Regions from separate parts of the Kroppenstedtia sanguinis genome, predicted to be linked through region 2. Evidence: predicted binding sites of a transcription regulator. Region 2 holds the regulator's gene; the other holds the start of a gene.
What was found. The regulator LexA, encoded in region 2, represses DNA repair genes until DNA is damaged. The targets are predictions, from matches to a motif close to CGAACATATGTTCG.
Positions count from the first base shown of each region.

Region 1 (5,437 bases), on a different contig from region 2:
TCTCTCCCTGGTCCCGGGCTACCGTCTCCAACGTTCGCACCGAAGTCGTGCCTACAGCCACCACCCGGTTTCCCTTGGCTTGGGCGAGACGAATCTGTTCTGCCGCCTCCTCGGATACCTCGTAAAACTCGGCATGCATCTGATGTGCCTCCACACTCTCCGCCGTCACCGGACGGAAGGTGCCCAAGCCTACATGCAACGTGATGGTGACGATCTGGACGCCCTTGTCCTTCGCATGCTGTAGAAGATCCTCCGTAAAATGAAGCCCTGCGGTAGGAGCCGCTGCAGAGCCTAGAGCCCTGGAGTAGACGGTCTGATATCGTTCCGGCTCATCCAGCCGCCTGTGGATATAAGGAGGAAGCGGCATTTCTCCCAACCTTTCCAACAATGACTCCAGGTCTTGTCCCGAATATCGAAGCTGAAATACCCGTCCTCCTGCAGCATCTGTCACTTCTTGGGCTACTGCTTGCAGCTGCCCATCCCCAAAGCGGATCACAGTGCCTTCCTTCACCCGTTTGGCCGGTTTGACCAAGGCTTCCCAACGATCCCCACCTAGAGGGTTGAGTAACAACAGCTCGATCCGGGCCCCGGTTTCCTCCTTTTCCCCCACGAGACGCGCCGGCCGTACCCGAGTATCGTTCAGAACTAACACATCCCCTGGGTGAAGATATTCGAGAAGATCCGGAAACCGGCGATGCTCCGTGGTCTGCTCCTCCCGGTTGACCACCATCAACCGGGAACCACTCCGCTTTTGTGCCGGCTCCTGAGCGATTAATTCCTCAGGAAGTTCAAAATCAAATTGCGAAACATCCATCGCAAACCAAACTCCTATCTCTGAAGGTATCAGACTGCGTAACAAACATTTATGTACATCTCTTCATGCAACTTTCCCCTGAGAAGCGTTGTGATTACCTGCCTTTGCAGACAGTTGGGATGGGGTTTCACATTTCGGCACCTAAATTCTGACGAGCCAAAGATATTCCTGTGAAACCCAACGCTCTGGCGTGTTGATTATCCATATTTCGGACGAAAATAAGGTCGGGGTGGTGGGAGGTGAAGAGCCTTTGCACCCATAGGGCACAAGTCTCGCCAGGGTCGCTTTCCGCTCCCGGGTCTCGCTATGCGTTCTTTGCAAGAGATCGTAGCCGTCCCACCCTCCCCGTCCCCTCAAGCGATATTTTACGATGGAGGGCAATGGAAAGAGCGAGCGAAAGGGTCGTTTCGTTTTCGCATCCATTTTATGGTTAATAAACAGCCCTGCCCAACTCTCCCTGTGACGACTTTTTCACAACACTTTTAGAATCATGGTGAATAAGTGCTGGCATAGTTCTGTCACACCCTCATCCTCCCTGCCCCATCATTCATCTATCATAATAAGATCGTAACAAATAAGTAAAGGATACTCCCTTTCGCCCCATTCCTTTGGCTGATTCACCCCTCTTCTGTGACTGGGCCAGGAGGAACCCCGGAAATTTTTCAGAGTAAAGAAAAAATGCCTGCTCCCTATCGGAACAGGCGAAACAAATAAAGCAACAGGGAAAGTACCACACTGATCAGGATGCTGGTCACCACAGGAAAGTAAAATTTGAAGTTCTCTTTTTCAATCACGATATCCCCCGGGAGACGTCCCAAGTTGAAAAAGCGGCCACCAAAATGCCACAACAGACCAAAGGATACCAAAAGGATGCCAAAGAAAATCAGCATTTTCGGAATCGGATTCATGACGGCAACTCCACCCCAAAGTGTTGATAACAGCGGGGAGTGAGCATCCGTCCACGAGGAGTACGCTGCAAAAATCCGATCTGCATCAAATACGGCTCATACACATCCTCCACCGTATGAGCCTCCTCCCCGATCGTGGCTGCAATCGTCTCCAGCCCGACAGGCCCTCCCCGAAAATGGGTCAGGATCGTTTTCAACAACTTATGATCCACTTCATCCAATCCCAGTCTGTCCACCTGAATCCGATCCAATGCATCCTGAGCCGCTTCCTTAGTGATCACCCCGTCACCCTGAACTTGAACAAAATCCCGCACCCGCTTCAGCAGACGATTGGACACCCGCGGCGTGCCCCGGGAACGGCAGGCGATCTCCTCTGCCCCCGCTTCCCGAATCGAAACCCCCAAAAGATCCGCCGCCCGCATCACAATCAGGGTCAGCTCCTCCTGGGTATAGTATTCCAACCGACTGACCACGCCAAACCGATCCCGCAACGGGGAGGAAAGAGAACCGGCTCGGGTGGTGGCTCCCACCAGAGTGAAGGGAGGAAGATCCAAACGAACCGAGCGGGCGCTAGGCCCTTTTCCGATCACGATATCCAAGGCAAAGTCTTCCATCGCCGGATAGAGAACTTCCTCTACACTGCGGTTGAGCCGATGAATTTCATCGATAAATAAGAGATCGCTCTCCTGCAGATTGGTCAGGATCGCTGCCAGATCCCCGGGACGTTCGATGGCCGGCCCGGAAGTGGTCCGGACCTGGACCCCCATTTCATTGGCGATGATATGAGAAAGGGTGGTTTTTCCCAAACCCGGTGGTCCGTACAACAACACATGGTCCAGAGGATCCCTACGCATCTTGGCCGCTTCTATGTACACCTTCAGGTTCTCTTTCACCCGTGTCTGTCCGATGTAATCATCCAGGTAACGGGGACGCAAGCTGAATTCCATCGGTTCATCTTCCGTTGAAAAATGGGAAGAAATCATCCGCTCTTCCATCCCGTCCCCCCTATTCCTTCATGGAAAATTGCAATGCACGGCGAATCCATTGATCCAATCCCGGTTCTTCCTCGCCAAAATCTTTCCTGGCTATCGCCACGGCCTGAGAAGCTTCTTCTTCATTATATCCCAGGGCTTGCAGAGCTTCAATCGCCTCCAAAGATCCGGCTCGCGCCACCTGCCTAGAGGTGTCGACTCGGACAGCGGAAACAAAGCTTTCATTGAGGCCTGATTTTTTCAATTTATCCTTCAGATCCAACACGATCCGCTGGGCTGTTTTCTTCCCTACCCCCGGCAATTTGGTGAGAAAACGGAGATCTTCCTGCTCTACTGCCTCCACCAGGCGCCCCGGATTCCCGGCGCCTGTCACCGCCAGCGCTACTTTGGGTCCGATCCCGGAGACTTCCAAAAGGAGGCGGAACAGATCCCGTACCTGTCGTTCGCGAAAGCCGTACAGTGTATGGGCATCCTCCCGGATCACTTGATGGGTGTACACCGTCACCTCTTCCCCCTCTTCCCATTCCAGAGGATGGACACAAAAGAGCAGATACCCCACCCCTCCGGTTTCCACCACGATCGTTTCCGCCGTTCGATAAGCTACGATTCCCCGGATAAACTCGATCATCCCTTCACCTCCCCTTCCCAAGCCGACGGGGCAAGGTATTGGAATGAGCCTCACAGATGGCTACTCCCAGTGCATCCGCCACATCATCAGGCTTCGGGATTCCCGGCAAATTCAAAAGCATTCGAACCATCTCCTGAATCTGTCGCTTTTGCGCTTGACCATAACCGACCACTGCCATTTTCACCTGTAAGGGAGTGTACTCTGTGATGACGGCTCCCGCCTCCTCCGCCCCCAGCATTAACACGCCTCGCGCCTGCCCGACAGTGAAGGCCGTGGTCACATTCCGATTGAAAAACAACTTCTCAATCGCCACCACATCAGGGCGGTACTTTTGATACAGTTCAGTCACTTCATCATAAATCTGTTTCAGCCGGGTCCCTGTCGACAATCCTGCCTCGGTCTCGATACTACCGTAGTCGACGGCTTTCAATCGATTTCCCCGCTGATCGATCACACCATAACCTACAATGGCGATCCCCGGATCAATCCCTATAATGCGCACACCTGCACCTCCCAGGGGGTCGAACCCACGTTTGCCATCAGCAGATGATTATACCATACTTTTTGCAGTCGCGAGGATGGGAGGCTTGTATGATTTTCCTTTTTCCAGCACATGACTAAGGTTGAAGTAGCGACCCTCTCTGAACTCTTGCCCCAAAGCGCAGAGCACCCAGGCGAGACATGCGGAGGCAAATTCAATCCTCCCTCTCTGCCCTTCTGCGATTTTCCACCCTCATTCGTACAGGGCTAGGCTGTTGATTGGCCATATTTTTGTGGGTAACCAGAGTCGAGATGGTAGGGCGGCGGAGATCCTTTGCGCTCTTTGCAAGATCCTAGCCGTCTCACCCTCCCCCCACAAGCCATATTCTCGCTTGGGGGCAAGTAGGGTGGCGAAGGTCTGCCCCATATTCCGGGTAATCAACAGACCTGCGTACAGGGGACTTGATCACAACTCTTTCAGTCGGGAGTGCCAAAAGGATGAAAAAATACGGGATCCTGTTTCTCACCCTCCTGCTCGGCTTCGCCTCAGGAGGATGCGGTAATCATCTGTCCGGTCCGGAGAAGACTGCGGTCCGATTCTACAAAGAAGTCTGGGTGGAAGGCGACCTCAACCACTCCTCTCGTCTGCTGGCCCATCCACGCAACCGGAAGGAACTAGGTTGGCGGGTGGAACAAACCCGGTCTTCCAAACAGAAAAACCCACCCATCCTGATCACTGTTTCTCCCAGCGATTCGCAAATGATGTCCAAAACCATCTGGATTCACCGTCCATCGGACAAACGAGACTTCCGGGTCAAACTCCGCCGGACCGCCCGGGGCTGGAAAGTGGTCAACTTTCAGCAAAACTACGACAACCGCCGAGGCGGCTATATCGGGAATGATGCCTTTCAACGCTATGTCCGGGAATATCCGGGAATGAAATGGAAACGAGTGGAAAGTCCATGAGCCGTCAATGTCATGATTCTAACAAACAGCCGACGATGTGAGAACGTCGGCTGTTTGTTTTCACCAAGGGTGGAAACCAAGACTATAAAACACAATCACCAAATGATCAGACGGAAAGCCCAATAAAATCCTTATCGATTCATCAAGAATGCAACTAAAAATATAAAAGCGGTCAGGCGTGTTGATTAGCCGTATTTTAGGCAGGAACTAAGGTCGGGATAGCGGGATGGTGAAGAGCCTTTGCGCTCTTTGCAAAGAGATCGTAGCCGTCCCCCCCATCCCCGTCCCCTCAAGCAATATTTCATGATGGGGAAATGGGAAGAGCGAAAGATCGATTTAGTTCCCTCCACCCATTTACTGGTTAATCAACAGCCCTGAAAAGCGGTAACTTTCCTTTGCTAATATATCTGATATTACACAAATACTTAGTTTTTTTCACTCGCGAGTGTTCCTAGATGGTTACAAATAAAGCAATACATGCTAAAAAAATCGAAGATTCCTATATTGCAGAGAACGCTGGAAAAACAAACCCCATTGTTGAAGGTTTTTGTATTCCTTGTGTTTAAAATACACCCGCTTGTCCTATAAAAGGTTACTTTTTATATTGACTCTCAGGCGTGTTGGTTATCCATATTTTGGGTGGGGAGAT
Region 1 covers NZ_JBNPXF010000004.1:122,364-127,800, reverse strand. The annotation lists gene queA (tRNA preQ1(34) S-adenosylmethionine ribosyltransferase-isomerase QueA) at 1-814, opposite strand, end outside; gene JOD24_RS04030 (DUF2905 domain-containing protein) at 1,504-1,722, opposite strand; gene ruvB (Holliday junction branch migration DNA helicase RuvB) at 1,719-2,717, opposite strand; gene ruvA (Holliday junction branch migration protein RuvA) at 2,728-3,342, opposite strand; gene ruvC (crossover junction endodeoxyribonuclease RuvC) at 3,347-3,844, opposite strand; gene JOD24_RS04010 (hypothetical protein) at 4,321-4,788, shown strand.
Region 1: the regulator LexA is predicted to act here: its motif matches at 3,865-3,878, upstream of ruvC (crossover junction endodeoxyribonuclease RuvC).

Region 2 (5,437 bases):
ATTGTTGTGCTAACCTTCTCCCCCTGTCCATATACATAGGGACAAAGCAGTGGAAGCGGGAGGGGACCCAGTGAACGAAAAGTGGAGGTCAATTTTACGCACAGGACTGATCTATCTGTTCGTCATCGTCGCCACGCTGGTAGTCCACTCGGGATACCAGCAGATGCGGACACAAAACTACATCGATCGCTTTGAAGAAGAAAAAGGGATGAAGATCCTGGACGAGATTTCGGACACATACAAGATCACCGTGGAGAACTACTCTAACTACAAACTGAGTCGGGAGATGAAACAACGCTTGATCGGCAAATTGAATAAGCTGAGTCATGATCTACGCCGGGTGGAAGAATCCATTCATTCAGAAGACGTCGTCCATCGAATCGATTTTTCCTTTATCTATCATGATATCAAGCTGGTGAAGCTGGCCCTCTCCGACTCCACCAAAGATGATATCGTACCCGTTATTGTCCTTCATGCTATAGAAGGATTGGGAGATTTAAAAAAAGAGATCACCTATATCCGATACCGTTAGCCTTGCCCAAGAAGAGGCCCTTCAGTCGTTAGGGGCCTCTTCTTTGACGCTCATCGGAACCTTCAGTTTCTGACCGGGTAGGAGATCGCTTTCCTTCAATCCATTCACATCCCGAATCACTGTGATGGTCTCTCGCACATCCCGTCTCGGATCCCCGTGTTTTCTCGCCAGCCCCCACAAAGTATCCCCGGATTGGACTTGGATCACGCGATATGGAGTCTGCCCTTCCGCATTTCCCATCCCTTGAAACCAACAGCCGATGACGACTACGAGGGCAAGAGTTTCAACCACAAGAACGATTCGTCGGGTCCTGAACATGAGATCTCTCCCTCCGGAGGATGATGGTACAAGCTATGTGGATCCGGGTCCATTTATGATGGAAATGTATGTTCTGGCACGATTCGAACTGATGTTTGTTCTTTTGCCAAACATCATGTATACTTGTAGAAAATAACTCATCAGCGAAACCGGGAGCCAAGGAAAGGGGATGAGCCATTTGAGTCAATTGTCGTCACGCCAACAGGCCATCTTAGATTACATAAAACAGGAAGTGCGAGAAAAGGGATACCCCCCCTCCGTCCGCGAAATTGGGGAAGCGGTTGGACTAGCCTCCAGCTCCACCGTCCACGGACACCTCAATCGACTGGAAAAAAAAGGGCTGATTCGACGGGACCCCACTAAACCCCGGGCCATCGAAGTACTGGATCCAAATGATCTGATTCCCGATCTTTCCTCCCAGACGATGATGGTCCCTTTCGTTGGAAAAGTGACCGCTGGGGAGCCGATCACTGCCGTGGAAAATGTGGAAGAGTATTTTCCCGTTCCCCGTCGGATGGTCGGTCCGGATCATTCGGCATTTATCCTGTCTGTTCGTGGAGATAGTATGATCAACGCCGGAGTGATGGACGGGGATTATGTCGTAGTCCGTCAACAAAAAACGGCGAACAACGGAGACATGATTGTAGCTATGACCCCCGAGAACGAAGCAACCGTGAAGCGTTTCTACAAAGAGAAAGACAACATCCGACTACAACCTGAGAACGATACCATGGAACCGATCCGGCTACCGGAGGTGACCATCCTCGGCAAAGTGATCGGGGTGTTCCGGGAGCTGGAATGAAAAGACTCATCTAAGGGTACAAAAAAGACTCGGCCTGTAGGCCGAGTCTTTTTTGTTACTTCACACAAGAACGTTCTCCCATTTTTTCTGGATCCACTCTTTCCCCTCCACAAATCGCGCGACTAGCATCCCGGCGACAGTATCTCCCGCGCTGTTGACCATCGTCGCCACCGGATCCACTAAGGTCCCCAGGACAGCCAAGACGGGAAGGGCTTCCGGGGGAAATCCATACAGACTGACAATGAGGAGTTCACCTGTGAATCCCCCACCGGGAACTCCCGACATCACCATTCCGGAAAAGATGGCTACCAGGATCGCTGTCAAATAATCCTGGATATCATGGAAAGGCATCTGGAACAATCCGAACAAAAATGAGATCTTCAGAATGGCGCTCAAGCAAGAGCCATCCATATGGAGGGTGGCTCCCATCGGAATCACCATCTCCCGGATATCCGGGGGAACTCCGATTTTTCGTGACACTTCCAAGTTGATTGGGATCGATGCCACGCTACTACCGGTGGCCAATGAGGTGACTGCGGAGGGAAAAATGTTAGACCAAAATTTCCGGAAACCAATTTTTCCAGCTGCCACCCAAGCATACAAGCTGAAAAAAACTAAGAAATAAAGAACAGCTACAGGATAATAGACCGCGACTGCCTTTAAATAGGAACCCACCAGACTGGGGCCAAATTCCCCTACTAGAGAAGCGAAGTAAGATCCCAACCCCACCGGGGCAAACCACATAATCACCCCAACCAACTTGACCAGAACTTCAGACAAGGCTGCCAGTCCCCGAGCGACGGTTTTTCCGTTCTCTCCCGACATACTGACCGCCGTACCAAATAGTATCGCAAACAGAATCAAGGCGAGCATATTTTCCTTGGACAAAAGATCTTTGAAATCTGGAGCAGTCAGTGCCTGGACGATCTGCTCCGATAAAGTCAAGGAGTTTTCAGGACTCTCTTCTTTCCCCAGGGATACCGATACACCTTCCCCTGGATTGAACCATTGAACACTAAATAGCATCACCACGGACGCGATAATTCCGGTCAAGACAAAAACCAACAATAAAGTACCCATAATCCGTCCCAATCGTTTCAATGTTCCCATGTTGGCAATGGAACTGCTGATCGTAACAAACACCAGCGGCACCACTACCGTGAACAACAGATTGAGAAAAATATCTCCCAAGGGTTTCAACACCACGGATTTCGGCCCCAAAAACCATCCCGCCACACTGCCTGCGACCACGGAAGCCAACAATAGCAATGGAAAGCGGTAGGCTTTTAATCGCTTCATCGATCTCCCTCATTTACGTAATCTACCGAGGGATGCAGTCTCTAGGCATCCCTCGGTATTGATGTCCTATACTTGTTTAGATTTAATATACAGGAGAAGTCCACTGGTTGTAAATCACCCCCGGGTTCCCTGCTTGCCCGCTTGGATTTGAGCCGGTATGATATCCATGTCCAATCGTCATTTAGATGGGGTGAAAAAGATGAAACTATGGATCCGGGCTGGACTCGTTTGGACCGTCCTGGTCATAAGCGTCTGTGCCTGCACTCTGCCACAAGCACAGACGCCAGAGGATTCCAAAACCGAAACTAAAGAGAGTCCATCCCTGGATAAGCCAAAAAGTGAGGAGCTATCCAGGGATCCCTTGTCCAAAGAAGAAATTCGGCAGGTGCTTTCCACCTACCAACACCAACATCCGAAACACTGGGGCGAGAAAACCCCTGGTGTGAAACAGAGGTTAGACACCGAGGAGAAGGTGATCGCCCTCACCTTTGATGCTTGCGGCGGCATCCAGGGAAACGGAGTAGACCAAGAGCTGATCCGCTATCTGGAACGGGAAGAGATTCCCGCCACGCTCTTTATCAACGGGCGCTGGATCGATGCTCACCCTTCTCTATTCCGCAAACTGGCGGCCCACCCTTTGTTTGAAATCGCCAATCACGGCACCGAGCATCGTCCGCTATCCGTCGACGGCCGTTCGGTTTATGGTATCCGGGGAACAGCCAATCTAGAGGAAGTACTGGATGAGATTCTGGTGAACCATCGCAAAATCAGCGTGATGACCGGCAAGCCGCCGAAATTTTTCCGTTCCGGCACCGCCTACTATGATGACATAGCGGTAAAGGCAGCTGCCGAGTTGGGAATCCAAGCGGTCAATTTTGATATCTTGGGTGACGCCGGGGGCACTTATAATTCCCATCAAGTGAAACAGGCACTCCTTCATTCCCGTCCCGGCTCAATCGCCCTTCTCCATATGAACCGCCCCGGAAGCGGAACTTCTGCAGGGGTGCAAGAAGCCATCCCCATCTTGCGCAAACAGGGCTATCAGTTTGTCAAACTGGGGGATTACAGCCTCAGATGAAGAAAACCCGGAAACGCCGCAACGCGTTTCCGGGTTTTTGATTTACTCTTGCAGTCCTTGTTTGATCCAACCGGCAACTGTGACCGTCCGTTTGGCCTGATGTATCACCGCATCTTTGGCATCTTCCACTATGTTTCCTTCTGAATCCACCGTGACACTGGTTCCATAGGGATTGCCGCCGCCCTTGTAAGCCGAATCATCTGTGTACCCTGGCGCTACTACGATCGCTCCCCAATGATACATGGTGGTATACAGGGACAAGACCGTCTGTTCCTGTCCACCGTTGGCGTTGCCAGCTGAGACCATGGCACTGACCGCCTTGTTGGCCAGTTTTCCTTGGGCCCAAAGACCTCCGGCCGTATCAATAAATTGCTTCATCTGAGAAGGAAGGTTTCCAAATCGAGTCGGGATACTGAACAGGATCGCATCCGCCCACTCCAAGTCTCCCAAGGTGGCCTCTGGCACATCTTGTGTTGCTTCATAGTGAGCTTTCCATGCAGGGTTGCCTTCAATGGCAGCCATCGGTGCCAATTCAGGAACCTTGACTATTTTCACTTCAGCGCCGACCTGCTTAGCACCTTCTTCTGCCCATTGGGCCAGCTGATAGTTGGTTCCAGTAGAGCTGTAATAAATAATCGCCAATTTCACGTTCGCCATGTGAGATTCCCCTTTTCCTATTTGGTTGCTCCGGTTGTTTTACATATCGATGAAGGTCAAGGTGTACCCGGATAGCCCATGTATCATTGCTGGAGGGTTTTTCACCCACCTCAACCCCAGGATTAAGTACAAAAATCCAGGCTAGCGCAGTGAATGTAGGGCGTGGTAATCACGTTCACTGCAACCACTTCACCTCCTTATTAAGATTGCCCATTCTTGAAACCTAGATTCAATAGCACTTCCCTACCTAACTATAATAATTAAATTGGCTTACTTTTGTCAAGTAACTATAGAAAAATATACCCCCCTGTCTCACTAGACAAGGGGTGAATGCATTTAAGAGTGGATCACAAAGTTTTCGATCCGGTCCATCGCTTGTTGCAGTTGCTCCAGAGAAGTGGCATAAGAAAGACGCACATGAGAGGGGGAACCGAAGGCTGCTCCCGGAATCAACGCCACTTTTTCCTGCTCCAGAAGAGCCTTTCCCCATGCATCAGTATCTTCGTAGCCACCGCTTTGCGTCGCTTCTTCCACGTTGGCGAACACATAAAAGGCACCTTGAGGGACATCACAGTGTATACCGGGGATTCTTTGCAAACGGTCCACTACATAATCCCGTCGCTCCTTGAATGCAGATAACATTTTCTGCACCGGCTCTTGGGTTCCGGTCAAGGCCTCCAGGGCAGCATATTGGGCCACTGACGTTGGATTGGAGGTACTGTGACTGGACAATCCAGACATCGCCTGGATG
Region 2 covers NZ_JBNPXF010000006.1:27,400-32,836, reverse strand. The annotation lists gene JOD24_RS05215 (hypothetical protein) at 71-532, shown strand; gene JOD24_RS05210 (LysM peptidoglycan-binding domain-containing protein) at 554-850, opposite strand; gene lexA (transcriptional repressor LexA) at 1,029-1,652, shown strand; gene JOD24_RS05200 (dicarboxylate/amino acid:cation symporter) at 1,713-2,951, opposite strand; gene JOD24_RS05195 (polysaccharide deacetylase family protein) at 3,151-4,029, shown strand; gene wrbA (NAD(P)H:quinone oxidoreductase) at 4,072-4,686, opposite strand; gene JOD24_RS05185 (pyridoxal phosphate-dependent aminotransferase) at 5,023-5,437, opposite strand, start outside.